DNA from 2 places in the Pseudomonas sp. UM16 genome. Region 2 is predicted to be linked to the other one. Evidence: riboswitches for the same ligand, from Rfam matches in the RefSeq annotation. Region 2 holds a riboswitch; the other holds the start of a gene.
What was found. A riboswitch is a leader RNA that binds a small molecule or an ion and turns the genes downstream of it on or off. The one in region 2 is predicted to bind cobalamin.
Positions count from the first base shown of each region.

Region 1 (15,781 bases), on a different contig from region 2:
GTCCAGGGCCCCAGCAACTCGGCCAGACGTTGCAACAGCGTTGCCTCAGCCAGAACAAACCCCAGGCGCACACCGGCCAGACCGAAGAACTTGCCAAACGAGCGCAGCACGATCAGCCCAGGGCGCTCTGTCTGGCCGCCAATGCTTTGCGCCGGTGTGTTGTCGATAAACGCTTCATCGACCAGCAACCAGCTCCCGCGCCGGGCCAGACGGGCATTCCAGGCGAGCAATCGCTCAGGGTGAATCAGGCAACCGGTAGGATTGTTCGGGTTGACCACCACCAGCACATCCAGGCTGTCGAGCAACTCGTCCACCTGCTCGCCGTGCAGCTCGAGGACTTGATGGCCTGCGCGTCGCCAGGCCTCGGCGTGCTCGGCATAACAGGGCGAAAGCACACCGACCGTGCCGCGCGCGCGCAGCTGCGGCAAGGCCTGGATCGCAGCCTGTGAGCCCGCTACCGGCAACACCTGTTTGACCCGGTAATACGCGGCGGCGGCCTGCTCCAGGCCGTCGTCGGTTTCCGGCAGGCGCGCCCAGGCGCAAAGCGCAATGGCAGGAACGGCGAAAGACCAGGGAGCAATGCCACTGGACAGGTCAAGCCACTGCTCACGGGCGATACCGTATTGCCGCACTGCGCGCTGCAGGCGTCCACCGTGCTCAAGCATAGAATTCAGCCCCCAGGCACAACAGTAGCAACCACAACCACACGCCTTGGCACACCAGGCGCCAGCCACGCTCGATTGCGTCAGCGTCCGCCGCCGGACCTTCGCCCAATTGCGGGCGCTCGTGCAGTTCACCGTGATACACCGCCGGACCACCGAGTTCCACCCCCAAGGCCCCGGCCCCGGCTGCCATCACCGGCCCCGCGTTAGGGCTGTCCCACAGCGGGGCCTGGCGGCGCCAGCAACTGAGCGCCAGGCGGGTCTTGCCGAGCAGTGCGTAGGTCAACGCCACCAGACGGGCAGGAATATAGTTGAGCAGGTCGTCAATGCGCGCCGCCGCCCAACCAAATCGTTCGAAGCGCTCATTGCGGTAGCCCCACATGGCATCCAGGGTATTGCTCAAGCGATAGAGCACCACGCCCGGCGCACCGGCGACGACAAACCAGAACAACGCGGCAAACACCGCATCGCTACCGTTTTCCAATACCGACTCGGTGGCGGCGCGTGCCACAGCCGTTTCGTCCAGTTCGCGGGTTTCACGACTGACCAGATACCCCACACGGCGACGTGCTTGTTCCAGGTCGGCGCGGCGCAGGGCCTCAGCCACCGGACGCACGTGCTCGCCCAGGCTGCGCAGGCCCAAAGCGCAATACAAGAACAGCACTTCCAGCAACCAACCGATGTAGGGCAGCCAGGACAACAAGGTGGCCAACAAGGTCAGGGGAATCACCGCCAGGAACCAGGCGGTTACGCCATGGCTGCGCCAACCACGACCGGCGGCGTTGAAGCGCTGCTCCAGGCGTCCGGCAAATCGGCCGAAGGCAACCAATGGATGGCGGCGCTGGGGTTCGCCCCACAGCGCATCCAACGCCACCCCGGCAACGGTCAGCAACGCCACACTCATCAACACTCTCCCCACTGGTTTTCGAACAACATGTCGCGCAAAGGTCGCGCCGTGGTCCAGCCTTCAAGGACCAGCATCGGTGCCGGATAGAACGCCTGAACCGGGCCCAGGCAGAGAATCGCCACCGGTTTGGCACCGGCCGGCATGCCCAGCAGTTCGGCCAGCGCCTGCGGTTCGAACAGCGACACCCAACCCATGCCCAGGCCTTCAGCACGTGCTGCCAGCCAGAGGTTCTGGATAGCGCAGGACAACGAGGCGAGGTCCATCTCCGGTAAGGTGCGACGACCGAATATGTGTTTGTCGCGATCATCCATCAAGGCTGCCACCAGCACTTCGGCACAGTCGCTGATGCCTTCAACCTTGAGCTTCATGAACTCATCAGAGCGCTCATCGAGCGCCTCGGCGGTACGCACCCGCTCGGCCTCCACCAGCCCCTGGATGCGCTGACGCAGATCGCCATCGCTGATGCGGATAAAGCGCCACGGCTGCATCAGGCCGACGCTGGGGGCCTGATGCGCCGCCTCCAGCAGGCGCGCCAGCAGTTCAGGCGCTACCTCACCCTTGACGAAGTGACGCATGTCGCGGCGTTCGGCGATGACCCGGTAAACCGCCGCGCGCTCGGCGTCGGTGAAAGCCTGGTCGCTCATGGGGCCAACAGCGCCGCAGTCGCGTGGGGGTTGGAGGCAAAATAAAAATGCACGTAGGACGCGGTCAGGCGCCCACAGCGATAGACCGCTTCAGCACCACGGCCACCGTTGGGACTCTGGCCCCGGGCAATCGGCTCAAGCGCCGTGGTGGTCAGTGAATGATGGTAGGTGTGGCCACGCAAGGTGCCCTCAGGCAGTTCCACAGCTTGCAAGGCCAAGGCTGCCAAACGCTTTTGCATGACCGCCTCGCCTTCGAGCAGGCCCAGCAATTCGGCGCGCTCGCCGGCAACATCGGTCAAGGCTTCGAGCAGGTACAGCATGCCGCCACATTCAGCCAGCAGCGGCTTGCCGGCCTGCTGATGAGCGCGAATGGCACTGAGCATCGAGGTGTTGGCGGCCAGCGCCTGGTGGTGCAGTTCCGGATAGCCGCCCGGCAGGTAAAGGCTGTCCGCCGACGGCAGGGTACGGTCATGCAACGGTGAGAAGAATTTAAGTTCCGCGCCCATCGCCCGCAACAAATCGAGGTTGGCGCCATAGGTGAAGGCGAAGGCTTCATCCCGCGCCACCGCAATGGTTACCCCACTGAGTAAGGGCTCGATAACCTCGGCGCACGGCGCGGCGAACGCCACGGGCGGTGGCAACGACGACTCGCAACTGGCACCCAGGGCCGCCGCTGCAGCGTCCAGACGAACCTCCAGGTCATTGAGTTCACTGGCCTGAACCAGGCCCAGGTGTCGACTTGGCAGTTCAATACCGGTTTCTCGCGACAGCCCGCCGTACCAACGCAGGCCTTCAGTCAGACTGCCTTCAAGCAGTTGCGCGTGGCGCAGGGTGCCAACACGGTTCGCCAATACCCCGGCGAACGGCAGGTCTGGCTGATAGCGTGCCAGGCCCAAGGCCAGGGCGCCGAAGGTCTGGGCCATGGCGGTGCCGTCGATTACCGCCAGCACCGGCACATTGAAATGCCGAGCCAGATCGGCACTCGACGGTGTGCCGTCGAACAGGCCCATGACCCCTTCAATCAGGATCAGGTCGGCGTCAGCTGCCGCCTCCCACAGCAAACGGCGACTTTCCTGCTCACCCACCATCCACAGGTCGAGTTGGTACACCGGTGCACCACTGGCCCGTTCGAGGATCATCGGGTCAAGAAAATCCGGGCCGCACTTGAACACCCGCACCTTGCGCCCGAGGTTACGGTGCAGCCGCGCCAGGGCAGCAGTCACCGTGGTCTTGCCCTGGCCCGAGGCCGGGGCGGCAATCAGTACCGCCGGACAGTGGCGCGTATCACTCATAGTTCCACGCCCTTCTGGGCGCGGATGCCGGCCTGGAACGCGTGTTTGATCATGCCCATCTCGGTGACGGTGTCGGCCAGTTCGATCATTTCATCCTTGGCACCGCGGCCGGTGACAATCACATGCTGCATCGGCGGACGCGCCTGCAGATCGCTGAGCACTTGGTCCAGGTCGAGGTAGCCGTGCTTGAGGGCGATGTTCAGTTCGTCGAGGACCACGAAGGTAATGGCGGGGTCCTGCAGCAACTGGCGTGACACCGCCCAGGCTGCTTCAGCGGCGGCGATGTCGCGCTGGCGGTCCTGGGTCTCCCAGGTGAAGCCCTCGCCCATCACGTGATAGCGCACCTGCTCGGGAAAGCGTCGGAAGAACAGCTCTTCACCGGTACTGTTGCGGCCTTTGATGAACTGCACCACGCCGCACTGCATGCCATGGCCCATGGCCCGGGCCAACATGCCGAAGGCTGAGCTGCTCTTGCCCTTGCCGTTGCCGCTGAGCACCAGCAGCAAGCCGCATTCGCTCGGGGCGTTGGCAATACGCTCGTCGATAATCGCCTTCTTGCGCTGCATACGGGCCAGGTGGCGTTCGTCACGCTCGGTGGATTCAGTCATCGCAGTCTCCGCAAACCCCTGTCAGCCAATCTCGCTACGCACCTGGCAGCACGGGCTGCACAGGTTTCGAGGTAAAGAGATGGCTACAGATCAATGGATAAGGCAGACGGAGAAACACGCAGGACCGCGGCACAAGCCGAAAGAACCGCGCATCACCCTCCGTGATGCCGTTGGCTGTTACAGGCCGGTCTCCGGGCTTGTGAGCGGGGCCATGAATACCCAGGGTCGCGCGCCTTCCCGGGGTTGATCACCCAGTGGCCATGCGCGGCCTTGACTCACCTACCGTTGCGGGGGCAGCGCCGGACTCGCACGCCTTTTGCGTGCCCACCGGCTTCCCTGTTTCACCCTGCCAGGCCACAGCCCACAGAGCACCTGAAACAAGTCGCGAAGGTTAGAGGGTTGCACCCGGAGCGTCAATGAAAGGCGCTGCACTGGCCTGGATCAATGGCGCTTTTGTCATCTTGTGCCAGCCTGATAGCAGTGATATCAAATAGCCACAAATGGCTGTACTCGAATACAACGACAACGGAGAGAACGGCATGCAAGGACTGATCATCAACAACCCGCGCCTGGAGTTTCTGCGCCCGGCCCTGGAGCGCTGGTTCGACTGTATCGACCGCCTCAACCAGACCCTGGGTGACAACGAAGCCGCTTATTGGCATGGCGCCCAAGCCAACCTCAGCGTGCTTTCGGCTGCTGCCTGGCAAGCAGAACTGGTGACCCTGCAGCATCACCAGAGCAAGAAGCAACGCGACGAAGGGGAACGTGAAGGCCGCTGCGACCTGTACATCGCCAACCGCGAAGAAGCCGCCTACCTGCAAACCAGCCAGCGCTGGCCGCGGATCGCTCGCCTCGACCTGCACAACGCCCTGCAGGAAACGGTGTTTGCCGCACGCCAGGTCGCCGCGCCCAGCCAGCTCAAGGTCGCTGCGTTATTCGCCAGCCCCTGGAAAGCTGGGCAGCACGCCAGCCCCGAAGAGCTGCAGGACCTGGTCGACGACCTGCAAAAGCATACCGCTTGCGCGATTGCCTGGTACTTCCCGTATGCCTACCGCAAGCTGCATGACGAGGCTGGGCAGTATCATCCGGGCGTTGCCCTGCTGCTCAAACAGGCCTGAAGCGCAGGGAACCTCGCGCACACAGCTGCCTCTATTAGCATAGAGGCCAACTTCGCGAGGGATACCGACATGGGTAAGGCGCCGATTGCACTGTTGCTGGCGGTAAGCGCGGGACTGAGTGGCTGCGGCGAAAGTGCCCGCCTGGGAGTGAGCGATGGCTTTGGCCCGTCACCGCAACTGCCGGAACCGAACAAGACCCTGATCCCGACCGTCAACATCGCCCCCGCCGTCGGCTGGCCACAAGGCCGCACGCCGGTCACGGCGCCTGGCACGCAGGTCGCCGTGTTCGCCGAAGGTCTGGACCATCCGCGCTGGCTCTATGTGCTGCCCAATGGCGACGTGCTGGTCGCCGAAACCAATGCGCCGCCCAAGCCTGAAGACGGCAAGGGCATTCGTGGCTGGGTCATGGGCAAGGTGATGAAACGTGCTGGTGCCGGGGTCCCCAGTCCTAATCGCATCAGCCTGTTGCGCGACAGTGATCACGACGGTGTGGCCGAAACCCGCACAACCTTTATCGAAAACCTCAATTCACCGTTTGGCATGACCCTGGTCGGCGATGACTTCTACGTAGCCGATACCGACCGCCTGCTGCGCTTTCGCTATGAACCCGGGGCCACCTCGATCACCACGCCTGCGGCGGTGGTCGCCGAGTTGCCTGGCGGCCCGTTGAATCATCACTGGACCAAGAACGTCATTGCCAGCCGTAACGGCAAGAAGCTTTACGTCACCGTCGGCTCTAACAGTAATGTCGGCGAAAACGGCATGGACCAGGAAAAAGGCCGCGCCGCGATCTGGGAAGTCGACCCCGCCAGTGGCCAGCAGCGCCTGTTTGCCTCGGGCCTGCGTAACCCCAACGGCATGGCCTGGGAACCGCATAGCGGACAACTGTGGACGGCGGTGAATGAGCGCGACGAGATCGGCAGCGATCTAGTACCGGACTACATCACTTCGGTTCAGGACGGCGGTTTTTACGGTTGGCCCTTCAGCTATTATGGCCAGCACATCGATCAAAGGGTCAGCCCGCAGGATCCGCAGTTGGTCGCCAAGGCTATTGCCCCCGACTACGCGGTGGGGCCGCATACCGCCTCGCTGGGCTTGACCTTTGCTGAGCCCGGGGTACTGCCGCCACCATTCGAACAGGGTGCATTCATTGGCCAGCACGGTTCCTGGAACCGCAAGCCACACAGCGGCTACAAAGTCATATTTGTGCCGTTCAGTACAGCGGGTAAACCGGCGGGCAAGCCGATCGACTTGCTGACCGGGTTTCTCAATGACGAAGGCCAGGCCATGGGGCGACCGGTCGGGGTGATCAATGATCAGCGCGGTGGTTTGCTGGTGACGGACGATGTCGGCAACAAAATCTGGCGGGTCAGTAAAGCCAAGTAAACCTATCGCCGCGAGGTGGCGTATCAGCGCTTACGACACAGGGTCAAGCCATCCCCTATCGGCAGCATCGACAGGTCCACCCGAGGATCATCCTTGAGCCCTAGGTTCAATGCCTGGATCGCTCGGGTATCGTCACTGTCGGGCTGTTCCTGCAGCACCCGGCCACTCCACAGGGTGTTATCGAACACCACCAGCCCACCCGTGCGCAGCAGGCGCAGAGCCTCTTCCAGGTAGCGCGGGTAGTTGGCCTTGTCGGCGTCGATAAAGATCAGGTCATAACGCGCTGCTGGCAATGTCGCCAGCGTTTGCAGAGCCGGAGCCAAGCGCAGGTCGATGCGTTGCACCACTCCCGCCTCCTGCCAGTAGCGCCAGGCAATAGCGTTGTAGCTGCCTTCAAGGTCGCAGCACAACAATTGCCCCTGCTCCATGGCCTGAGCCATGCACAACGCGCTGTAACCGGTGAATGTGCCGACTTCGATCACTCGCTGCGCGCCAATCAAGCGCACCAGCAGCGCCAACAACTGGCCCTGCTCCGGCGCCACTTGCCAGCGTGCCTGCGCCAAGGCCTGAGTTTCAGTGCGCAAGCGCGCCAGCAACGGCGTCTCGCGAACAGACACCGCCTGCAGGTAGTGATAGAGAGCATCGTCGAGGTAGAGCGTTTGCGCCGTCATCGCCTACCTCGTCAGGTCAGGGGTTGCGTGCCATGGCAGGCGGCAGAACCCGCTTGGCATTGAGATAGGCTCTGTTCCAGTAGCTATTGGACAGGTAGTCCAGACGCACGGTGCCGCCTGCGGACGGGGCATGCACGAAGCGACCTTCGCCGACATAGATACCGGCATGACTGACCTGCGAGCCGCCACTGGTAGCAAAGAACACCAGGTCGCCCGACTGCAAAGCACCACGGTCGATGCTCGGCGCACGGATACCGATCATTTCCCGGGTGGTGCGTGGCAAGGCAACGCCGGCGGCGTCACGATAGACGTAACCGATCAAGCCACTGCAATCAAAACCCGAGTCGGGTGTGTTGCCACCCCAGCGATACGGCGTACCGACCAGGCCCAGGGCCCGGAACAACACATCTTCGGCAACGGGGGAGAAATACACTTGCGGCGCCATGACGGCTGGCTCGACCACCTTGGGCGGGGTCGGGGCATGGCTGGAGCAGGCACCGAGCAGTGCCAGCAGGGAAAAGAGAGCGAAGCGCGCCTTCATCGCCATGGTCAGAACATCCTGTCTGAAGCCGTCCGGCGGTGGGCCGGAAATAGTTGAGAATTTAGATTAGACGCTTTCTGTAAATACGCACGGCGACGCACTTTTCAGCAACGTCGCCGTGATACCGCAAAGCTATGATCAGTTACGCGAGAGGGTGGTCGCGGCAGGTGCCATGGCCAATGCGCGTTTAGCCTCGATAAAGGTCTTGCTCCAGTAGCGATCACCGAGCTTGTCGATGCGCACACCACCGCTGCGGCGGCTGCTGGAGTGGATGAACTGGTCATCACCCAGGTAGATCCCGGCGTGGCTGACGCGACCGCGGCCGTTGGTGCTGAAGAACAGCAAGTCACCTGGCTTGAGGTTATTGCGTGCAACCAGCGGTGCTTTAACGTTGATCATTTCGCGGGTGGAGCGCGGCAGGTTAAGGCCCGCCTCTTCACGGAACAGGTAGCCGATGAAACCACTGCAATCAAAGCCGGTGTTCTCGGAGGTACCACCGAAACGGTAGCGGGTACCGATCAGTGACATACCGCGTTCGAGAATGTTATCGGCCAAGGCTGGCAGTTGGTAAGGCTTGCTGCTGGCGAAATTCTTCAGTTCTTCCTCGGCAGCCAGCTCTTCCTCGAACGTCTCTGCGAGAGAGGATTTGGTCGAAACCTGAGCGGTAACCGGTTGCGGAGCCTGCTGCTGCGAAACAGGGCTATGAGCCGCGCAGCCAAAAAGCAGGGTCGCGAGTGCGAGGGGCACGAGGGGTGCGAAGCGATTTAGCATGGGCACGACCGTGTCTGGAATTTATAGAGGGGGAAACTATGCCTTCTATCGGGTCGATTTGCAAATTCAATCGAAAAAAATGTGACTTTTATGTGCCGAGGCTCTAGCGCCTGCGTTACCAGCCCAAGGTTTCTTTCAAAAACGGGATCGTCAGCTTGCGCTGAGCCTGCAAAGAAGCCTGATCGAGGCGCTCGAGCAAGTCGAACAAGGCGCTCATGCTGCGCGTGCCACGGGTGAGGATGAAATGCCCGACTTCGTCGGTCAGGTGCAGGCCGCGGCGCGAGGCACGCAGTTGCAGGGCACGCAGTTTGTCTTCGTCCGACAATGCGCGCATCTGGAAGATCAGTGCCAGGGTCAGGCGCGACTTAAGGTCGGCCAGCTTGATCGGCAGTTCGCGCGGCGAACTGGAAGCTGCCAACAACAAGCGTCGACCACTGTCACGCAGGCGATTGAACAGGTGGAACATGGCCTCTTCCCACTCTGGCTTGCCGGCAATTACATGCAGGTCATCCAGGCACACCAGTTCGTACTGTTCCAGGTTATCCAGCAGTTCGACACCGCGATCGAGCAATTGCGCCAGCGGCAGGTAGACAGCAGGTTCGCCCATTTGCTCGAAACGCAGGCAGGCCGCTTGCAGCAAATGGGTACGCCCGACGCCCTGCTTGCCCCAGAGGTAGATCAAGCTTTCGGTCCAGCCGGCGTCGGCTTCGCAGAGTCGCTCGACGTAGCCCAATGCGGCGGCGTTGGCACCCGGGTAGTAGTTGATGAAGGTGGCGTCATCACGCAGACGCACACCCAAGGGCAACTGAATCGGTTTCATGCTGGCTGGGCAGTCCCGAGGAACCACAAGGGGCCTTTTGTGAAAAGTCTGCAAAGTTTATACCCGTGGCGCCGGTCGCACAATCGGCGCGGACCACAAGTAAAATCAAAGGCTTGCATCGGCACCTGGGAATCGATGCAGGCCTTTGGCTATTAAGCTAGAGATCCGGATCGATCTCGCCGCCATACATACCCGACTCTTTATAGAGATCGTGGACGTGACGCAACAGCACCATGATCACCGCCGCCACCGGTAGTGCCAGGAGAACCCCAGTGAAACCGAACAGCTCACCACCGGCGAGAATGGCGAAAATCACCGCCACCGGGTGCAGGCCAATCCGGTCACCGACCAGCAAGGGCGTCAGAACCATGCCTTCCAGAGCCTGGCCGACCATGAACACCGCGGCAATTGCCATCAGCGGGTAAGGATCACCGCCGAACTGGAACAGCCCGGCCACCATTGCCGCGCCAATGCCAATAATGAAGCCCATGTACGGCACGATGGCGGCTAAACCTGCCAGCAAGCCAATCAACAGCCCCAGCTCAAGGCCGACCAGCATCAGGCCGGAGGCATAGATAACCCCCAGCGCCAACATCACCAGCAACTGTCCGCGCACGAAAGCGCCAAGCACTTCGTGGCACTCTCCCGCCAGCGCCACCACCCGCTCCTCGCGTTGACGCGGCAACAGGCTGCTGATCTTGGCCATCATCAGGTCCCAGTCGCGCAACAGGTAGAAGCTCACTACCGGGATCAGCACCAGGTTGGCCAACCAGCCAAGCAGCGCCAGCCCCGATGCAGTAGCCCGCGACAGAATGATGCCGACGATGTCGCTGGTCTGCCCCATGTGACCACTGATGGCCGCTTTGATCTTGTCGAACTTCCAGAAGCCATCAGCCAGCCCCAGACGGGTCTGTACCCAAGGCAAGGCTTGATGCTGCAACCAGTCGAGCATCTGCGGTGCCAGCTCGTAGAGGCGCACCAGTTGTTTGGCCAACATGGGCACCAACACCAGCAGCAGCACAGTAAACAGCAGGGTAAACAAGGTGAACACCAGCACCACGCCCCAGGTCCGGGACAGCCCGGCACGCTCCAGGCGATCCACCAGGGGATCGGCCAGGTAGGCCAAAAGAATGCCCACCAGAAACGGTGAAAGAATCGGGTGCAGCCAGTACAGCAAGGCGGCGCACAGTAACGCTACGCCGAGCCACACCCAGCGACGCATATCAGTCATGAACGGCTCCAGGCCAGGTCAGGGATTACCAACGAAAACGCAGGCCATTGAAAGGTTTCGGTGCAGCGGCCTGGGTCGCCCCCGGGTTCGCCGGGTCAGCAGCAGGCGGGGCAACGGGGGCTTCGGCGGGCAACTCCTGCAGCTTGGCCAGGCCCAACTGGGCACGCAACTGATCGCTGTTGCCGGTCACTTGGTAGGTCAAGGTATCGCCTTGCACCTGGTTCAAACGCGCCCCATAAGGTTCCAGCACCCTGCCAAGCTCGGCATAACGTGCCAGGTTCATGCCCTGAACCTGCACCTGCATGTCACTGCTGGCGCCTGGGCGGGTGACAAAGCGCGGCGCCAGGCGGCTACTGACTGCCAGCATCACCGCATCGGCCAGCGCGGCCTGATCGGCGCCTTCAACCTTGCCCTGTTCACGTTGCTCGCCCAGCCACAAGTGCCAGGTGCCCTGCCACTTGCCATCCGCTTCGCTGGCATGCACCGCCAGCAAGGCATCGGCACCGTAACGCTCGGATGCCTCGCGCAGCGGCGCAGGGTCGGCGCCTTCCAGGTTTTTTGCAGTGGCGACCAATTGCTCACTGAGGTCGGCCAGCGGCAGACGCAACGGCAAGCCACGGTGCTGAGCCGCACGGCGCAGTGGCTCGGCGCTGTTTTGGCCGTCGCCGACCAGGTTCGAGCCCTCAACACTGTCGTTCAACCACCAGCCCAGAATCGACGGCCGGTTGTTACCCCACAGCGCCAGGCCAGCCTGACGCAAGGTGCGCTCGGTGCTGCCCGGATCAAAATCCACCAGCACGGTCTCGGGCGGCCCGGCCTCGAAGCCGAACTGACTGATGATTTGTTGTGGGTCCTTGCGCAGCCCCGCCAAGGCTGGGCTTTGAGCCGCCTTGGGATCGCCGGTCAGGCGCAGCACGAGGGTTTCAAGGGCTTTGCCGGTGGCCTGGGCGCGGGCTTCGGCGCCTTGGCCATCGACCGGTTCCCGGACCTGATAAAGGCCTGAGACAGTTTCAGCCTGTGCCGACAGAGCAAACACGGCAAGACAGCCAACGGCCAGGTAATTACGCAAACGCATGGAGGATTCCTGTCCTGGTAATAAAGAAGCGATGTTTATCAAAGAATGTCGGTATGACCGCAGCACCTGGCAAAACATTCGCCCAGCACGGACAATTTCACCTCATCGCCTTTGCTATACCTTATACAGCCTGCGCCCCGGCAACCAGTCAGACACCGTTAAAGGCTATTTTTTTCGCTGTTCAGGGCCCTGCCCGTCGGCCTGAGGATGGCCGCTACCGGGCAACCCTGATAAAATCGCGCGCCTTCGCAGACCGGCGACGGTCAGGCAGCCGGATTACCCTCCGCCTTGCCTGGCAGGTCACGGTCGATTCCCCTGAATCCCTCCCCCCTAAAGGCCTGGATCATGAGCAAGCAACCCTCCCTGAGCTACAAGGACGCCGGTGTAGACATCGACGCCGGTGAAGCATTGGTCGAACGCATCAAAGGCGTTGCCAAGCGCACGGCGCGCCCGGAAGTCATGGGCGGCCTGGGCGGTTTTGGCGCCCTCTGTGAAATCCCGGCCGGCTACAAACAACCGGTTCTGGTCTCTGGTACTGACGGCGTCGGCACCAAGTTGCGCCTGGCACTGAACCTGAACAAGCACGACAGCATCGGCCAGGACCTGGTCGCCATGTGCGTCAACGACCTGGTGGTCTGTGGCGCCGAGCCACTGTTCTTCCTCGACTACTACGCCACCGGCAAGCTCAACGTCGACGTGGCTGCCACTGTGGTCACCGGTATCGGCGCTGGCTGCGAACTGGCAGGCTGCTCCCTGGTCGGCGGTGAAACCGCTGAAATGCCGGGCATGTACGAAGGCGAAGACTACGACCTGGCCGGTTTCTGTGTAGGTGTGGTGGAAAAGGCCGAGATCATCGACGGTTCCAAGGTTGCCGCTGGCGACGCGCTGATCGCCCTGCCGTCTTCCGGCCCGCACTCCAACGGTTACTCGCTGATCCGCAAGATCATCGAAGTTTCCGGTGCTGACATCGAGAACATCCAGCTCGACGGCACGCCACTGACCGAACTGCTGATGGCCCCGACCCGCATCTACGTCAAGCCGCTGCTCAAGCTGATCAAAGACACCGGCGCGGTCAAGGCCATGGCCCACATCACCGGTGGCGGCCTGCTCGACAACATCCCGCGTGTTCTGCCAAAAGGTGCTCAGGCGGTGGTTGACGTCGCCAGCTGGAATCGCCCGGCAGTTTTCGACTGGCTGCAACAGCAAGGCAACGTTGACGAACACGAAATGCACCGCGTGCTGAACTGCGGCGTCGGCATGGTCATCTGCGTAGCCCAGGACCAGGTTGAGATCGCCCTGAACAACCTGCGTGATTCCGGCGAGCAGCCATGGGTCATCGGCCAGATCGGCATTGCCGCCGAAGGCGCTGCCCAGGTCGAGCTGAAGAACGTCAAGGCGCACTGATGCCAAGCAAGTCTTGTAATGTTGTGGTGCTGTTGTCCGGCACCGGCAGTAACCTGCAAGCCTTGATCGACAGCTTCCGTACCGGCGACAGCCCGGTGCGGATCAGCGCGGTCATCTCCAACCGCGCCGACGCCTACGGCCTGCAGCGCGCCCGCGATGCAGGCATCGCCACTGCCGTGCTCGACCACAAGGCCTTCGAAGGCCGCGAGGCGTTCGACACGGCACTGGTCGAGTTGATCGACGGCTATCAGCCACAGCTGGTGGTACTGGCGGGCTTCATGCGCATCCTCAGTGCCGGCTTCGTGCGCCACTATCAAGGCCGCCTGCTCAATATCCACCCGTCCCTGCTGCCCAAATACAAGGGCCTGCACACCCATCAGCGTGCCCTTGAGGCCGGTGACCGTGAGCACGGCTGCAGCGTGCACTTCGTCACCGAGGAACTCGATGGCGGCCCGCTGGTCGTACAGGCAGTAATACCGGTAGAGTTGGATGACACGCCAGAACGTTTGGCACAAAGGGTTCACAGCCAGGAACACCAGATTTACCCGTTGGCAGTGCGCTGGTTTGCCGAAGGCCGTTTGCGCCTGGGTGAACACGGTGCTCTACTGGATGACCAGCCTCTGGCGGCCAGCGGCCACTTGATTCGACCCTAGGAGAAATTATGCGTCGCGCCCTGCTCTTCGCTCTTGCCGTGCTCGCACTGCCGCTTCAGGCAGCGGATCTCAAGCCTTTCTCGGCCAGCTACACCGCCGACTGGAAGCAGCTGCCCATGAGTGGCACCGCCGAGCGCAGCCTGGAAAAGAACGCCAACGGTATCTGGAGCCTGAACTTCAAGGCATCGATGATGATCGCCAGCCTGACCGAGCAAAGCACCCTGCGCCTGGACAAGGACACGCTGCTGCCATTGACCTACCACTTCGAACGTGGCGGCCTGGGCAAAGCCAAGAAAGTCGACCTGGCCTTTAACTGGGACAGCAAGAAAATCACCGGCAGCGACCGTGGCGACCCGGTCAACCTGACCCTCAATCGTGGTGTACTGGACAAGTCCACCTATCAACTGGCCTTGCAGCACGATGTTGCCGCGGGCAAGAAGAGCGTGAGCTACCAGGTGGTTGATGGTGACGAGATCGACACCTATGACTTCCGCGTCCTGGGCAGCGAAAAAGTCACCACCAAGACCGGCCAGGTCGATGCTATCAAGGTCGAGCGTGTACGCGACCCGAGCCAGAGCAAGCGCATCACCGAGCTGTGGTTCGCCAAGGATTGGGATTACCTGCTGGTACAACTGCGTCAGGTCGAAACTGACGGCAAGGAGTACGTGATCGTGCTGCAAGACGGTACGGTCGACGGCAAGTCGGTCAAGGGCAACTAATCGCCCGGCTGCTGGTTACACCTGAAACCCCGCCAAGTGCGGGGTTACTTTTTTGTGAGAGCAGAGTCATCCACTCCTACAGGCAGCATGAAAGATGTTTCATGGGCCAAGCATTTACTTAGTCAGCTAACAAATTCTATAAAAGAGACCTGCGACACGGTGCCGCAGTTAACTGAAAGTGGAGTTTGCAGATGACTGTCAAAGTAACTGAGCGCGATGAAAGCAAAATGACTTATGAAAGCCTTGCAGCAGGCCTGCGCATCTGGGATGTGCATCAGCAGGACGAACTGGTCGGCATGTTCCACCAGGAACATGAAGCCCACAATTACCGTATCGAACTGGAATTCCTCGAAGCCAGACAGCAACAGGAATAACTCCACTCCAGAAAACACAAACCCCGCCGAGGCGGGGTTTGTTGTTGTTACCACATCAGATCGTCAGGGATCACGTAGGCGGCGTACGGATCATCCGCATCCGGTGCCTCAACCTGAGTGTTGAGCAAGACAATACGCTTGGGGTCGCGCTCCTGAATCTTCAGCGCCGCCTCCCGCGGGATCACTTCATAACCACCGCCATGGGCGACGATGGCCAGCGAGCCGCTGCTCAGCTTGCTGCGCATCAGGGCGTTGACCGACAGGCGCTTGACCTTTTTGTCGTCGACGAAGTTGTAGTAGTCCTCAGTGGTAAGCTTGGGCAGGCGCGAGACCTCAATCAATTGCTTGACCTGGGCGGCACGGGCCTTCTGCTCGGACTTTTCCTGCTGCTGGCGGTTGAGCTCCTGGTCGCGCTTGGCTTTTTCCGCCATGGCTTCCTTGGCCAGCCGCTGCTGGGTGTCGTCGACTTCGACCTGGCCTTTATGCTCCAGGCGCTTCTGTTTCTTCTGTTCTTTACTGACCTGCTTGACCTGCTTCTGGTTGACCAGACCGGCTTTGAGCAATTGGTCGCGAAGGGAAAGGCTCATCGTTCACTCACTTATGTGCGTCTACTCAGCCGCAGCTGGGCAGGTTCTTTTCCTGACGTTTGGCTTCGCCCCACAGCGCATCCATGTCTTCTAGGGGGCAATCTTCAATCGGACGACCGCTCTCGCGCAATGCCTGCTCGATAAAACGGAAACGTCGTTCAAATTTCTGGTTGGCACCGCGCAGGGCGTTTTCCGGATCAACCTTAAGATGCCGGGCCAAATTGACGGTGGCAAATAGCAAATCGCCCAGCTCGTCGGCCAGCGCTGCGCTGTCATTGGCGGCCATGGCCTCAAGCACTTCGTCGAGCTCTTCGCGCA
Region 1 covers NZ_JBNPJT010000021.1:17,572-33,352, forward strand. The annotation lists gene cobD (threonine-phosphate decarboxylase CobD) at 1-665, opposite strand, end outside; gene cbiB (adenosylcobinamide-phosphate synthase CbiB) at 658-1,566, opposite strand; gene bluB (5,6-dimethylbenzimidazole synthase) at 1,566-2,213, opposite strand; gene ACQRAX_RS21820 (cobyrinate a,c-diamide synthase) at 2,210-3,505, opposite strand; gene cobO (cob(I)yrinic acid a,c-diamide adenosyltransferase) at 3,502-4,113, opposite strand; cobalamin riboswitch at 4,279-4,504, opposite strand; gene ACQRAX_RS21830 (hypothetical protein) at 4,653-5,231, shown strand; gene ACQRAX_RS21835 (PQQ-dependent sugar dehydrogenase) at 5,301-6,617, shown strand; gene ACQRAX_RS21840 (O-methyltransferase) at 6,641-7,288, opposite strand; gene ACQRAX_RS21845 (C40 family peptidase) at 7,305-7,835, opposite strand; gene ACQRAX_RS21850 (C40 family peptidase) at 7,968-8,600, opposite strand; gene hda (DnaA regulatory inactivator Hda) at 8,716-9,420, opposite strand; gene ACQRAX_RS21860 (AI-2E family transporter) at 9,578-10,651, opposite strand; gene ACQRAX_RS21865 (DUF2066 domain-containing protein) at 10,677-11,726, opposite strand; gene purM (phosphoribosylformylglycinamidine cyclo-ligase) at 12,072-13,130, shown strand; gene purN (phosphoribosylglycinamide formyltransferase) at 13,130-13,783, shown strand; gene ACQRAX_RS21880 (DUF3108 domain-containing protein) at 13,792-14,502, shown strand; gene ACQRAX_RS21885 (hypothetical protein) at 14,694-14,876, shown strand; gene ACQRAX_RS21890 (DUF2058 domain-containing protein) at 14,924-15,463, opposite strand; gene mazG (nucleoside triphosphate pyrophosphohydrolase) at 15,489-15,781, opposite strand, start outside.
Region 1: another riboswitch for cobalamin. It lies ahead of cobO (cob(I)yrinic acid a,c-diamide adenosyltransferase); the one in region 2 lies ahead of ACQRAX_RS18660 (CbtB domain-containing protein).

Region 2 (15,781 bases):
CTCGGTCAGTTGCCGGCCCTGGTGCTGGAAGACGTCGACCTGCAACGCAAGAAGATCGGCGACAGCGAGCTGACCGGTCGCCTGCGTATGACCCTTTACCTGTCGAGGTCATGATGAACACTCAACGCCGCTTGGCCTGGCTGGCCTTTCTCGGATCCGCTGCAGTGCTGGCGTGGGCCCCGGGTTACTTCTTCGCCGATCCGGTCGCCGACAGCGAGGCCGTGGTTGGTGTCGCCAACAAGGCCACAGTCGCTGCCAGCGAAGCAGGCGCCCAGGGGGCCAAACCGGAAGCGCTCAAACTACGCAACCTGTTTCCGAGCAAGAGCTGGAAGCCGGCCGCACAGATGGCCACGGTGACTGAACAACCGGTTGTCGTCGCGCCCGTAGCAGCCCCCACTGCACCGGCGCTGCCGTTCCAGTTCGTTGGCCGCCTGCATGATCGCGACGATCAGCAGGTGTTTCTGCAAAGCGGTGAAAAGCTCTACGTCGTACGTCGCGGCGATGTCATTGATGACCTTTATCGGATCGAGCAAATCTCCGCCACGGAGCTGAGCCTGGTCTACCTGCCGTTGCACCTGTCCCAGACTTTGTCTGTAGGGAGCGCACCATGATTTCGTCCAGGCACTGCAACAAGGCGCCATTTCTGCTGCTTGCACTGTGTGTGGCCCTGGCGGGCTGCGGTACCAGTGGCGTACGCAAGGATGGCCAGGCGTTGATCGCCGAGGGGCAGTACGAAGCGGGAATTGCCTTGCTCGAGGAATCACTCAAGGAAAATCCACGCGACACCGAGCTGAACATTGCCGTGATCCAGGGCCGTCGTCAGGCCGTTGAAGCCTTGTTGAGCCAGGCTGACAGCGACCGCAGTCGCCACGACTTCGCGGGTGCAAGCATGGGCTACGGCCGGGTGCTGACCCTGGAACCGAATAACCGCAGGGCGCAGGAAGCGGTGCGCCAGCTTGAACAGATCCACAACCTTGACGAACGCATCACCCTCGGCCAGGCGGCGCTGCGTCGCGGTGACCTGTTCGCTGCCGAGCGGCACATGCGCGAAGTCCTCCAGCTCGACCCACAGAACGCTAAAGGCCTGACCCTGCGCAGTGACATCGAACGGGTGCAGAGCCGCACCGCTCAGCCCAACCCGCAACTGCGCACGAAAATGGAACGGCCGGTGACCCTGGAGTTTCGTGATGCCAACCTGAAAACCATCTTCGAGGTGCTGTCGCAGGTGGCCGGGCTCAACTTCATCTTCGACAAAGACCTGCGTCCAGACCTGAAGGCAACCATCTTCGTCAAGGACGTGCGCATTGAAGATGCCGTGGCGCTGCTGCTGGAGCAGAACCAGCTGCACCAGAAGGTGGTGAACGACAACACTCTGCTGATCTACCCGGACTCGCCGCAAAAGACCAAGGACTACCAGGAACTGGTCATGCGTACCTTTTACCTGACCAGCATCGACTCCAACACCGCGCTGAACCTGGTCAAGACCATGCTCAAGACCCGTGATGTGTTCGTCGATGAACGCCTCAACACCTTGACCATGCGTGATACCCCCGATGCGGTGCGCATGGCTGAAAAACTGCTGCAGTCCCAGGACCAGTCCAACCCGGAAGTGGTGCTGGAGGTTGAAGTGATGGAGATCGCGCGTTCGCGGATCCTCGAGCTTGGCCTGCAGTGGCCCAATACCTTCGGGGTGCTCAACGAAGATGGCAAAGCCGTAAGCACCCTCGATCAACTGCGTGGCATCGACTCCTCGCGCATCACCATCTCGCCCTCGCCGCAAGCCAAGATCAACGCCCAGGACAACGACATCAACACCCTGGCGAGCCCGGTGATCCGCGTCAGCAACCGCGAGCAGGCGCGCATCCATATTGGTCAGCGGGTGCCGATCGTCAGCGCTACGTCGGTGCCGTCGACCCAGGGGCCGGTGATCACCGAAAGCATCACTTACCTGGACGTCGGCCTTAAACTTGAAGTGACCCCGATTGTGCACCTGAACAACGAAGTGGCGATCAAGGTATCGCTGGAAGTCAGTAACGCCAAGCCACTGGAGCCGACACGCCAAGGCACCATCCCGGTTCAGGTCGACACCCGCAACGCTCAGACCAGCCTGCGTCTGCATGATGGCGAAACTCAGGTGCTGGCGGGGCTTGTGCGCAACGACGACGGCGCCAGCGGCAACAAGATCCCATTGCTGGGCGACATCCCCGGGTTAGGTCGGCTGTTTGGCAGCAACCGTAACGACAAGAGCCAGTCGGAACTGGTGCTGTCGATTACCCCGCGCATCGTGCGCAACCTGCCGTACCAGAGCCCATCGGACATGGAGTTCCCGTCGGGCACTGAAACCAGCATGCAGATCCGCAACCTCAATCGCACCATTGAGGTCAGCGACGAACAACCGATTGCCGCCGTGCCTACCGCCGTGAGGCCCTAAGCGATGAAACGCTCGATGGCAGGATTCAGCTTGATCGAGGTGATGTTGACCCTGGCGCTGCTCGGGTTGCTGGCCTCGATTGCCGCACCGCTGACCGAAACCCTGGTGCGCCGGGGCAAGGAACAGGAGCTGAAAACCGCGCTGTATCAGATTCGCGATGCCATCGACGCCTACAAACGCGCCTTCGACGCCGGCTACATCGAAAAATCGCTCAATGCCAGCGGCTACCCACCGAGCCTGCAGGTGCTGGTGGAAGGCGTGCGCGATGTGCGCAGCGCCAAAGGCGCCAAGTTCTACTTCCTGCGGCGCATTCCCCAAGACCCGCTGCTCAGCCGCAAGGCTGACGACGAAGGCGGATGGGGCCTGCGCGCCTACGACAGCTCGGCACAAAGCCCGCGCGAAGGTGAGGACGTCTTCGACGTCTACTCCAAAGCGTCGGGCAAGGGCCTCAACGGCATCGCCTACGGGCAGTGGTGACCAGTATGAAACGCAGCCAAGGTTTCACCCTGATCGAGTTGCTGGTGGTGATGGCAATCATCGCCACGCTGATGACCATCGCCATGCCGCGTTACTTCCAGAGCCTGGAAACGTCGCGTGAAGCCACCTTGCGCCAGAGCCTGGCGGTGATGCGTGAAGCCCTGGATCACTACTACGGCGACACCGGGCGCTATCCCGAGTCGCTGGAACAACTGGTTGAGCAACGTTACCTGCGCAGTGCGCCGCTGGACCCGATCACCGAGCGCCGTGACCAGTGGCAGGTGGTGGCACCGCCCGAAGGCGTCGCCGGGTCCGTGGCCGATATCAAGAGCGGTTCAACCGGGAGGGCGCGTGATGGCAGCTTATATGCCGAGTGGTAGCGCCGCCGAGGCGGGCTTCACCTACCTGGGGGTGCTGTTGCTGATTGCCGTAACAGGCATCGCCCTGGGTTCCACCGTCACCCTGTGGTCGACCCAGGCCCTGCGCGAGCGTGAGCGCGATTTGCTCTGGGTTGGCAGCCAGTATGCCCAGGCCTTGCGCAGCTACTACCGCAACTCGCCGGGCCTGGCGCAGTACCCAGAGACCCTGGAAGCACTGCTGGAAGACCCACGCTATCCCAACCTCAAGCGTCACTTGCGGCGTTTGTACCCGGACCCTATCACCGGCAGCGACGACTGGGGGCTGCTGCGCTCAATCGACGGGCGCATCACCGGGGTGTACAGCCGTTCCGACCTCACCCCGATGAAACAGACTGGGTTTGCCGCTCAATGGTCGGACTTTGAAGGCCTGCAGCATTACGCAGACTGGCAGTTCGTGGCTGAGAAGGATTTTGCTGAATCCGCTGCAAGCGGGCGCAATAGCTTGACCCAGGGAGCAGGGCAGTGAACCGCCGCCTGGCAACCTGCGCCCTGGCCCTGGTGCTGCTGGTCGGCACTGCCCGTGGCGGCGCCGAGGACGAGATGATGGGCTTTATCGTCGACAACACCATCTCGCACATCGGCCACGACTTCTATTACAGCTTCGCCGAGCGGCTGCGTGCCACCAGCCGCCTGGATTTCAACCTGGTGGTACGCGAACGACCCGACCCGCGCTGGGGCAGCCTGGTCACGGTCGAGTATGAGCAACGGGTGGTCTACCGGCGTTTCCTGCCACCCAACACCACAGAGCTGAAGGACGCCGCCTATGAAGCGGCTGACCTGGTCAAGGCGCAGATCATCCAGCGCAAGCTGCAGATGCTGCTGCAGGACACCACTGATCTTGAGAGGGATGAGCTATGAACAACAACAAGAACTGCCGCCTGGCCTCCCTGGTCCTGCTGACTGCCCTGTGCAGCCCGGCCGGTGCCACCGAACTGGTGTACACCCCGGTCAACCCGGCCTTTGGCGGCAACCCGCTCAACGGCACCTGGTTGCTCAACAACGCCCAGGCGCAGAACGACCATGATGATCCGGATGTAAAAGACCGTGCCTCGGCGTTCGCCAGTACCTCGGCGCTAGAGCGCTTTACCAGTCAGCTGGAATCGCGGCTGCTCTCACAACTGCTCAATAACATCAATAACGGCACCACCGGCAGCCTGCAGACAGATGCATTCATCATCAACGTGCTCGACGACTCTGGGGCGCTGACCATCCAGATCACCGATCGGGCAACCGGTGAAATTTCAGAAGTTCTGGTGAACGGCCTGAACCCTTAAGGGCCGGGCAATGGGGAGTGACAATCATGAAACGATTTCTGACCACACTGCTGATCCTCGCCGCCTTGCAAGGCTGCAGCCTGCGCGAACCGATGTCCGCCGAGCAGGACACTGAAAGCCCGACCCTGACTCCGCGTGCTTCGACCTATTATGACTTGCTCAACATGCCGCGGCCCAAAGGCCGATTGATGGCGGTGGTGTACGGATTTCGCGACCAGACCGGGCAATACAAACCAACCCCGGCCAGTTCGTTCTCCACCAGTGTCACCCAAGGGGCGGCCAGCATGCTGATGGATGCCTTGCAGGCCAGCGGCTGGTTCGTGGTGCTTGAACGTGAGGGCCTGCAGAACCTGCTGACCGAACGCAAGATCATCCGCGCATCGCAGAAAAAGCCGGACACGCCGGTGAACATTCAAGGTGAACTGCCACCGCTGCAGGCGGCCAACCTGATGCTCGAAGGCGGCATCATTGCCTACGACACCAACGTGCGCAGTGGCGGCGAAGGGGCACGCTACCTGGGCATCGATATCTCCCGTGAGTATCGGGTCGACCAGGTCTCGGTCAACCTGCGGGCGGTGGATGTGCGCAGTGGTCAGGTGCTGGCCAACGTTATGACCAGCAAGACCATTTACTCGGTTGGGCGCAGTGCCGGGGTATTCAAATTCATCGAGTTCAAGAAACTGCTGGAGGCCGAGGTCGGCTACACCACCAACGAACCGGCGCAGTTGTGTGTGCTGTCGGCCATCGAGTCAGCGGTGGGGCACCTGTTGGCGCAAGGCATCGAACGGCGCCTGTGGCAAGTGGCGGGGGATGGTAGCGGTGACAATGCGACTCTGGATAAGTACTTGAGTCAGTATCAAGCACCATGAGGGAGCAACTGACTTGATTGGCACCTTGTAGATACCGTCTTGCCCGGTGACGGGCAAGACGGTATCTACTACTCATTGCGGCGTCGAGCAGCCTTGTTCCTTGACGATCCGTTGGGTCGACGCCGGGTACTTGGCAAGCTTGGCCGCCGCCCGCGTCGGGCGCTTGACCAGCTCACCGCCGCAATTAGGGCACTGGCCCTTGAGTAGACGCTCATTGCAGCCCTTGCAAAAGGTGCACTCAAACGAGCAGATCAACGCGTCCGGGCTATCGCCGGGCAGGTCACAACCACAGCATTCACAGTTCGGGCGCAGTTCGAGCATGGTCAAATCTCGTTGGGACGATAAAGGTGAGCATGGCTGGCGCGGTACAGCGCCGACTCGGCAAAGCTGTCACTGGCCAACACCCGGCCGACCAGAATCAGTGCGGTACGCCGAAAACCCTTGGCCTGGACCTGCTCGACAATACCATCAAGGGTCGCGAGCACCCAATCCTGATCGGGCCATGTTGCTCGATGGACCACAGCGATCGGGCAATCACCGCCATAATTCGGGCGCAGTTCTGCGACGATTTTCTCCAGGTGTTTGACCCCCAGGTGAATCGCCAGGGTGCTGCGATGGCGAGCAAGGTCAGCCAATTTCTCGCCATCAGGCATCGGTGACTTGTCACCGTAGCGGGTGAGGATCACGGTCTGGGCAATGTCCGGCAAGGTCAGTTCGCAGCCGAGCAGGGCGGCGCTGGCGGCCACGGCGGTTACCCCGGGGACGATCTCATAGGGAATGCCCAGTTCGCGCAGGTAACGGATCTGCTCACCGATGGCACCGTACAGGCTCGGGTCGCCGCTATGCACTCGGGCCACATCCTGGCCCTGGTCGTGAGCATGCTTGATCGCCTCGATGATCTGCGCCAGATGCAGTTCGGCACTGTTGATGACGGTCTCGGCGCGATGGCCCTCAAGCACCGCAGTCGGCACCAGGGAGCCGGCATAGATGATCACCGGGCAGCGATGAATCAGGCGCTGACCTTTGACGGTGATCAACTCGGGATCGCCAGGGCCGGCGCCGATGAAATAGACGGTCATGCAAAGTCCTTGCGAAGAAAGCGCTGATTATCTGCCAGATTCTGCCGCCGTGGCCAACGCCAGGCTAGCCTCGGCACACAGCGTGCGAGTAATTTTCAGGTGGGCCGACCCCGTGAACTGTTCGGCCAACGCCAGGGCGGCGCTTTCGGCGACGCCGTAGCAACCGCTGTTTTGGTGGGCAACGGCTGAACGATGGCTCAAGTGCGGTTCAAAGGGGGCCAGTTGTGCAGCACTGAAGAACAGCAACGGGACGTTGAGCTGCCGCGCCAAGTGTTGCAGCCCAGGCTCGTCGCGCTTGAGATCGATACTGGCAAGGCCCGCCACTGCCGTGAGCGGCAAGTCGTGGGCCTTGAGAGCTTGCTCCAACAGGTTGCCCAGGGTTTGACCTGGGCAACCGCGTCGGCAACCGAGGCCGACAAACAACGGCATGGACTTCAGGCCTGGCTCGGGCGACGGAACAGCCAGGCGCTGAGCAGACCCAGCGCCAGCCAGAATGCCGCGTTGGTCAGCAATGAAGCAACCTTGAACTCGGCGTCCAGGGCCTCTGGCGCAAGCATTTCATGCACTTCAGGTTGCGGTGCGCCAATCACATGCGGCACCACCAACAGCACAACGCCCAGCGCTTTGAACAGCCAGTTGTGGGCAAACGCAATCAGCCCCAGCCCGGCCGCTGTGGCGGCGGCGGTACCCACCCACCAGGCCTGACGCTGGGCCAGGTCGGCAGCGGCAGTACCCGGTAGCTCCGGTGGCAGGCCCAAGGTCGGCGCCAGGCAGAACACGGCAAAACCGCCCAGGCCCCACAGCGCACCGCTGATGACGGTCTTCGGTGCACGCAGGGTATAGAGTGCGGCGAGGATCAGAGCAAAGCCGACTGCCACCACCAGATTACCGCCGGTGGTCGAGAGAACCCGTTGCCAACCGTCTTCCGGGGCCCAGGCTTCGCTGTCGTGATGATGCTCGGTGGTACCAGCAGCATGCTCGTGTGGCGCTTCGACCGCGGGCGCTGCACTTTCATAGGTTTCCGCCTGAAGAATCAGCGGCGCAACCCAGAAGCTTTGCAGCAGGGTCAGCAGCAGGGCGGCCAGCAGTCCGGCAAAGCCTGCGGTACTCGCAATACGCTTGATCATCGGACGCTACTCAGTGGCAAGGGAAGGCGGCGCTGTGACGGGTGTCGTGGGCGGCGTTGTGCACCGCTTCGATAGGCGAAAAACCAGCGAAGTACACCAGGCATAGGCCCAGCAGCGAGGCACCGACGGCAACCAGCAGGCGCTGGCTGAGGCTTGAAGGGGTAACGGCTGAGTGACTGGCGGTACTGATAGGCATGGCGCTTTCCTCTTGGTGTTGTTCGGCAACAGGCAAGCGCAAGAAACCCCTGCACGGAACACGCCCAGGGGTTGCAACAGCGCCCGCCCACCGCGGGTTTGTCAGATCAGTGTTGGGCCGGTCTCCGGGCTTGTGAGGGCGAGCAACCGAAGGCGCCACCTTCCCATGCCGGACTACGGGCACAGTGGTTCTGACGCTTTTCTCACTTACCGTTGCGGGGGCAGCACCGGACTTGCCATACACCTTTATTAGCGGCGTATGACGCACCGGTTTCCCAGTTTCACCCTGTAAAGGGCACCCAAACGAATGGCGCTAGCAAATCACGGGTTAAGGCGGGCGTCAATCGTGACAGCAGTTGACCGCTCACCAGGCACTGCGTAGCCTTGCGTTCTCGAGGTTCTTCGGCGCTGGCCGAAGCTAAGACGGGAACGCGGTTCAAGCCGCGGCTGCCCCCGCAACTGTAAGCATTGATAGGATCGACACAGCCACTGCGTCCTGCGGGAAGGCGTCGTTCCAGCGGCCTTGGGCCGCAGCAGTGCAAGCCAGGAGACCTGCCTCGAACAGTTTCCGACATAAACCGGGCGGGGTGATCCGGTGGCGAACGCGCCCAGGCAATGACGCCTGCGGCTCTCGTCCCGCATGCCCGCCATCCTGCCAAGGGCATCGACATGAAAACACTGGCCAAACTCCCCGTCACCATCGTTACCGGCTTCCTCGGTTCGGGCAAAACCACGCTGCTGCGGCATATGCTCGATAACGCCCAGGGTCGGCGTATCGCGGTGATCGTCAACGAATTCGGCGAGCTGGGCATCGACGGCGAGATCCTCAAGCAGTGCAGCATCGGCTGCACCGAGGAAGAGGCCAGCGGCCGGGTCTACGAATTGGCCAACGGCTGTCTGTGCTGCACCGTGCAGGAAGAGTTCTTCCCGGTCATGCGTGAACTGGTTGCCCGGCGCGGCGATCTTGACCACATCCTTATCGAGACCAGTGGCCTGGCCCTGCCCAAACCGTTGGTGCAAGCCTTCCAATGGCCAGAAATTCGCAACGCCTGCACCGTTGATGCGGTGATCACTGTGGTCGACAGCCCGGCGGTGGCCGCTGGCACCTTTGCCGCCTACCCGGAGCAAGTCGATGCACAGCGAAAACTCGATCCGAATCTGGACCACGAGTCGCCACTGCACGAGCTGTTCGCCGACCAACTGGCCAGTGCCGATCTGGTGATCCTCAACAAGGCCGACCTGATCGCCGCTGCTGAGCTGGCCAAGGTTCGCGCCGAAGTGCAGGAAGAGCTGCCGCCAGCAGTGAAAGTGATCGAAGCCAGCAGCGGCCGTCTGCCCCTGCAGGTGCTGTTGGGCCTGGGCGCCGAGTCGGAAGCGCATATCGATGCGCGGCGCACGCACCACGATTCGCACCATGACGGTGAAGATGATCACGACAATCATGACCACGATGCCTTCGATTCGATCTCCATCGAACTGCCACAAGCAGACGAAAGCCTGTTGCTCGACGCCCTGACCCAACTGGTGGTGCAGCATGGCATTCTGCGGGTCAAAGGCTTTGCCGCGATTCCTGGCAAACCGATGCGCCTGCTGATCCAGGGCGTGGGCACCCGCTTCGACAAACACTTTGACCGTGCCTGGCGCAGTGATGAAGCGCGCACCACACGCCTGGTGCTGATCGGCCAGGAGCTGGACGCTGCCCACCTGGAAGCGAGCCTGCGCGCCGCCCTGGGCGCTTGATCCATGCACCTGCTGCGGACCCAGCCCGGTGGCTTCGTACCGGACGACAGTATTGCCGACCTCGGCCAGACCCCAGCCGAGCTGGTCATTCTCTGCAGCGGTGACTCACACCTGGCATTGCTGGCCGAAACCGCCCAGCAGTTGCCCGAAGACTTTCCCAGTCTGCGTCTGGCCAACCCGATGCAGGTACAGAATCATGCCTCGGTCGACCTCTATGTCGACCAAGTGCTGCGCCATGCCAAGGTGATTCTGGTGTCGTTGCACGGTGGCGTTGGCTATTGGCGCTACGGTGTCGAGCAGTTGCTTGAGCTGGCGGCCCGTGGCGTGCAGGTCATCCTGGTGCCGGGCGATGATCGCCCCGATCCCGAACTCACTGGCCTGAGTACGGTGTCGCTAGCGCAGGCCGAGCGGCTTTGGCATTTTCTGCGTCAGGGCGGCAAGGCTAACGCCCTGAATCTGTTCAAGTGCCTGGCCAGTCAGTGGTTGCAACGCGATTATCCGTGGCACGAGCCGCAACAACTGCCGCGTACGACGGTGTACCACCCGCAAAAAGCCAGTGCCGAGTTGGCTGACTGGTTCTCGAATTGGCAGGTTGAACACCCGGTGGTGCCGATCCTGTTCTACCGTTCGCACCTGCAGGCGGCCAATACCGCGTTTATCGACACCTTCTGCGAGCGCTTGCAGTTGGCAGGGCTCAATCCATTGCCGATCGCCGTGGCCAGTCTCAAAGAGGCCAGTTGCCTGAATCAGGTAGAGCAATGGCTAGATCAGGTCGATGCGGCGCTGATCATCAACACCACCGGCTTCGCGCAGTCCAGCCCCGAACAACCGCACCTGCGTCCGTTTCGCCGCGACATTCCAGTGCTGCAGGCGATCTGCGCCCAGGACAACCAACCCGGTTGGGAGGCGAGCGAGCAAGGGCTCGGCGCGCGAGACCTGGCCATGCACATCGTCTTGCCGGAACTGGATGGGCGCATCATTACCCGGCCGATCAGCTTCAAGGACCTGGCCTGGCGCAGCGAGCGCAGTCAGTCGGATGTGGTCTGTTATCGCCCGCATGCCGAACGCATGGACTTTGTCGCTGAGTTGGCGCGACGCTGGTGTGCGCTGGCCGCGTTGCCCAACCAAGACAAACGCGTGGCCTTGATCCTGGCCAACTATCCCACCCGTGACGGGCGCATTGGCAACGGTGTCGGCCTGGACACGCCAGCCGCCGCTTTGAACATCCTGCGCGCTTTGCAACAGCAGGGCTATCCGTTGAGCGCCTTGCCCGAAAGCGGCACCGCGTTGATCCAGGCGTTGCTCGGTGGTGTCAGCAATGACCTGGACAGCCTGGATCAGCGTCCCTGCCTGCAGAGCATGGCCTTGGATGACTATCGGACAGCGTTTGCTGCGTTACCGCAAGCCAATCAACAGGCTGTACGAGCGCGCTGGGGTGAGCCGGAACAAGATCCGATGTGCCGAAACGGGCGGATGATGGTTGCCGGCTTGCGCTTTGGCCTGACCTTTGTCGGTATTCAGCCGGCACGTGGCTATCAGGTGGACCAGAGCGCGGTGTATCACGATCCCGACCTGGTGCCACCTCACGGTTATCTGGCGTTCTACTTCTGGCTGCGTCATGGCTTTGCCGCCGACGCACTGATTCATGTCGGCAAACACGGCAATCTGGAGTGGCTGCCGGGTAAAGGCGTCGGCCTGTCTGGCAGTTGCTGGCCGGATGCGTTGATTGGCCCTTTGCCCAATATTTACCCGTTCATCGTCAATGACCCGGGTGAGGGCGCTCAGGCCAAGCGGCGGACCCAGGCGGTGATCATTGATCACCTGATGCCGCCATTGACCCGCGCTGAAACGTACGGCCCGCTGCGCCACCTGGAAGCGCTGGCCGACGAATACTACGAGGCGCAGCTGCTCGATCCGCGCCGCGCCGGTGAGTTGCAGCGGGATATCCTCGCGCTGCTGCGGGACAACCATATCGACCGCGAGCTGCAGCTTGAAGGCGCACTGGATGACGCGATGGTGTGGCTGCCACGCCTGGATACCTACTTGTGCGACCTCAAGGAATCGCAGATCCGTGACGGCTTGCATGTGTTTGGCGAGTCACCGTGTGGCCGGCTGCGCATCGACACCTTGTTAGCGCTGTTGCGCGTTGAACGTGGTGATGGGCGCGGGGCCAATGCCAGTTTGCTGCGCGCGCTGGCCAAAGCGCTGGCCTTGGACTTCGATCCGCTGGATTGCGACCTTGGTCAGCCTTGGCTGGGGCCGCGCCCGGCGCTGTTGCAGGCATTGGATCAGGCCTTGTGGCGCACTGCCGGTGACACCCGAGAACGCCTGGAAAAGCTCGCGGCGCAGTGCATCGAGCAGAGCTTGGCGGGTGCCGACGTGGTGCCGGATGAACCGCTATGGGCAGATGTGCGTGCGGTACTCGCTGCCTTGCAACACACCGTCGCGCCGCAATTGGATGCCTGTGGCCCGGCCGAACTGCAGGGGCTGCTGGCAGCCTTGCAAGGGCGCTTCGTCCCCGCCGGCCCCAGCGGCGCTCCCAGCCGTGGCCGTCTGGATGTGCTGCCGACCGGGCGCAATTTTTATACCGTCGATGTTCGTAATCTGCCGACTACCACAGCCTGGCGCATTGGATTTGCCTCGGCCAACCTGATCCTTGAACGCCACTTGCAGGAACACGGAGACCACCTGCGTCAGCTTGGCCTGTCGGTATGGGGCACGGCGACCATGCGCACTGGCGGCGATGACATTGCCCAGGCCATGGCCCTGCTGGGCGTGCGGCCGGTGTGGGCCAGCGGCAGTCAGCGGGTTGATGACTTTGAGATCCTGCCGCTGAGCCTGCTGGATCGACCACGGGTGGATGTCACACTGCGGGTGTCGGGGTTCTTCCGCGATGCCTTCGGCAACTTGATCAAGCTGTTCGATGCGGCAGTGCAGGCAGTGGCGGCGCTGGATGAGCCCGACGACCTGAATCCGCTCGCCGCCAAGGTGCGCAGCGAACGTGAGGCGCTTGAGTGTCAAGGGCTGAGCAACGAGCAGGCGGCGCGCCAGGCCGGCTGGCGGATTTTCGGTGCCAAGCCAGGGGCCTATGGTGCCGGGGTGCAAAACGCCATCGACGGACATCTGTGGAATGAGCGCAAGGACCTGGCAGAGGTCTACCTTAACCATGGTGGCTACGCCTACGGCGCTGGCGATGACGGCACACCGGCACGCGCCGATTTTGCCCGACGCTTGGGGCAGGTCCAGGCGGTACTTCAAAACCAGGATAACCACGAGCATGACGTGCTCGACTCCAACGACTATTACCAGTTCCAGGGCGGCATGCTGGCGGCGGTGGAAACCCTCAGCGGCAACACGGTTGCCAGTTATCACGGTGACCACAGTCAGCCGGACCGTCCGCGCATCCGTACCTTGAAAGAAGAGCTCAATCGGGTGATCCGCGCCCGTGCGCTCAATCCAAAGTGGATCGATGGGGTAAAGCGTCATGGCTATAAAGGTGCCTTTGAGTTGGCGGCGACCGTCGACAATCTGTTCGCTTTCGACGCTACCACGCACTTGATCGACGACCACCATTACCAGGCGCTGGCCGAAGCCTACGTGCTCGACGGCGCGACGCGCGAGTTTATCCGCCAGCACAACCCGCAAGCCTTGCACGATATCACCGAGCGCTTGCTCGAAGCCCAGCAACGCGGCCTGTGGGAGCAACCGGGGGACTACCGCAAAGCCCTCGAAGAGCAACTGCTGGACGGTGAAGAAGAGAGCTGAAATGACTGAACCTGCACATTTTCCCCTGTCTGCCGTGGTCGGCGCCGATCGCTTGAAACTGGCCCTGTGCCTGACCGCCATCGACCCGAAGATCGGCGGTGTGCTGATTGAAGGCCCGCGCGGTATGGCCAAGAGCACCCTGGCCCGAGGCCTGGCTGATCTACTCGACGAAGGGCCGTTCGTAACCCTGCCACTGGGGGCCAGCGAAGAGCGCCTGGTCGGCACTCTCGACCTGGAGGCAGCCTTGGGCCAGGGCAAGGCACAGTTTTCTCCCGGTGTGCTGGCCAAGGCTGATGGCGGTGTGCTGTATGTCGATGAGGTCAACCTGCTGGCGGATCACTTGGTCGATCTGCTCCTGGACGTCGCGGCCAGCGGCACCAACAGGGTCGAGCGTGACGGCATTTCCCACCGTCACAGCGCGCGCTTTGTGTTAATTGGCACCATGAACCCGGAAGAGGGTGAACTGCGTCCGCAGTTGCTTGATCGCTTTGGCCTGAACGTCGCATTAGACGGGCAGCCAGCGCCTGAAGCACGTGGCCAGATCATTCGGCGGCGCCTGGATTTTGATGCCGACCCCGAGGCATTTTGTACTCAGTGGGCCCCCGTACAGGCGCAACTGCGTGATCGTTGCCAGGCTGCCCGTGATCGGCTCACGCACATTGCCCTGGACGATCAGGCGCTGGCGCAGATCACTGAGCGCTGCTTTGCTGCCGGGGTCGATGGTTTACGCGCCGATCTGGTCTGGCTGCGCGCCGCCCGCGCTCATGCGGCCTGGCGCGGCGCGCCACAAATTGAGTCGCAGGACATCGAAACCGTGGCCGAGTTTGCCTTGCGCCATCGTCGCCGCGAGTTGCCGCCGCAATCTACCCCCCGTCCAGAAACCGAGCCACAGGCTGGCCTTGGCCAGAGCCACCAGCAAGGGCAGGGTGCCTGGGGCGAAATGCCACCACAGGCCACCGCGACCGGCGCCCGGCGCGAGGTGCCGAACTGGGCAAAAAAGCCCTGAGCATCCGTCGCCTTCAGGTGGCGGATGCCAAGCCCCGCCCTGGGGCGATCAAGCACGGTCAACGCGGTGGTAGCCGCCAGGCCAGCCAAGGCTCGGTGGCGTGGCCGGCAACGCTGCTCAACGGCCGTCCTCGCCAGCGTCGGGATCTGTGTTGGCAGCAGCGCACGGCCAGCGCTGATGAGCTGTGGTTGGTAATTGTCGACGCGTCGGCATCGACCCGGCGCTATCAGGCCTTGAGCCAGGCCAAGGGACTGCTGGCAGGTTTGTTCGACCAGGCTTATCGCCAGCGTGCACGTCTAACGTTGCTCACCGCCAGCGGCAATGCGCCGCGCTGGCAGCGTCACGGCCTGAAAGCTTCGGCAGCCTTGCAGCCTTGGCTCGACAACCTTGGTGCAGGGGGAGGAACGCCGTTGCTAGCGGCACTGGAGCAGGCGCGTGAGTGGCTGCGGGCACGGCAACGTCAGCATCCTGACGAACAGCAGCGCTGTCTGTTGCTGACCGACGGTCGCCTCAAAAGCTGGGCGCCGTTGCAACCGTTGCCCTGCCCAAGTCTGCTGATCGATATCGAGTGTTCGCCGGTGCGCCTGGGGCGCGCGCAATTATTAGCGCAGCAGTTACAGGCCGACTACCGTTCGCTTGAAAGTTTTAACCTGGTTGGCTAAGTAAGGCGCGTACAAAACAGTAGGTCAACGATACTGTGGCGAAGTGTCGCAGTTTAACTTTTGTGACAATTAAGTTGTCTGGCGCGCACCGTAAAGATGCGCTGCCATAAACAAAGTAGATAGCGGCCTATTTACTTTGGCATCGACCAAGGTTGCAGGTCGCAACCCTGTTTTTTCAACTCGGCACGCATTTCTTCAATCAGGCTAGCCAGTTGCATGGGATCGGAGTAGGTGCTGCTCGGCACTTGCTTGCTGCCGATGCGGGTGCTGGTCCGGTCGATCACTGCCAGGCTCAGTTCACCCGTACCGTTAGGCGAATCCCAAGCAACACACTGGAAGGGTTCGAAGGCGTGATCGGCAATCAGCAGTGCTTCGTTGACACGGAGCGGGGCATTCATGGGTTCGGTCTCTCTGTGGGCCCAAACAAGATAATTAACAACCGCGTTGGCGGTGAGTTACTTGTACTGATGCACGCAGTACAGGGTTGAGTCACACACCTGTTGAAGTTTTTTTGTGTATTTGCCAAAAAACGCTCTAGGGAGTGCAGCGTGGACGTTGAAAGTTAAAAAAAATTCCCCGGCACGCGATTATTTTGACGCTTTGCGGACAGACGGTAGTGGGCGTTTGACACATCGTTGCTACTGTTACAAACGGGCCTGCCAACTTGCTGTTTCTATTTAAAATTCCAACAATTGGCGCCAAGGAAAGGTCATGCTTGAGCCTGCATCCAACCGCCG
Region 2 covers NZ_JBNPJT010000015.1:72,430-88,210, reverse strand. The annotation lists gene pilO (type 4a pilus biogenesis protein PilO) at 1-114, shown strand, start outside; gene ACQRAX_RS18720 (hypothetical protein) at 114-611, shown strand; gene ACQRAX_RS18715 (secretin N-terminal domain-containing protein) at 608-2,431, shown strand; gene ACQRAX_RS18710 (type II secretion system protein) at 2,435-2,908, shown strand; gene ACQRAX_RS18705 (type II secretion system protein) at 2,914-3,288, shown strand; gene ACQRAX_RS18700 (type II secretion system protein) at 3,263-3,793, shown strand; gene csgE (curli production assembly/transport protein CsgE) at 3,802-4,185, shown strand; gene ACQRAX_RS18690 (curli assembly protein CsgF) at 4,182-4,601, shown strand; gene ACQRAX_RS18685 (CsgG/HfaB family protein) at 4,628-5,470, shown strand; gene ACQRAX_RS18680 (DUF1272 domain-containing protein) at 5,543-5,791, opposite strand; gene cobM (precorrin-4 C(11)-methyltransferase) at 5,794-6,549, opposite strand; gene ACQRAX_RS18670 (cobalamin biosynthesis protein) at 6,577-6,978, opposite strand; gene ACQRAX_RS18665 (CbtA family protein) at 6,984-7,676, opposite strand; gene ACQRAX_RS18660 (CbtB domain-containing protein) at 7,687-7,872, opposite strand; cobalamin riboswitch at 7,971-8,187, opposite strand; cobalamin riboswitch at 8,250-8,445, shown strand; gene cobW (cobalamin biosynthesis protein CobW) at 8,541-9,611, shown strand; gene cobN (cobaltochelatase subunit CobN) at 9,615-13,376, shown strand; gene ACQRAX_RS18645 (ATP-binding protein) at 13,378-14,382, shown strand; gene ACQRAX_RS18640 (vWA domain-containing protein) at 14,430-15,044, shown strand; gene ACQRAX_RS18635 (hypothetical protein) at 15,176-15,442, opposite strand; gene ACQRAX_RS18630 (sigma-54 dependent transcriptional regulator) at 15,756-15,781, shown strand, end outside.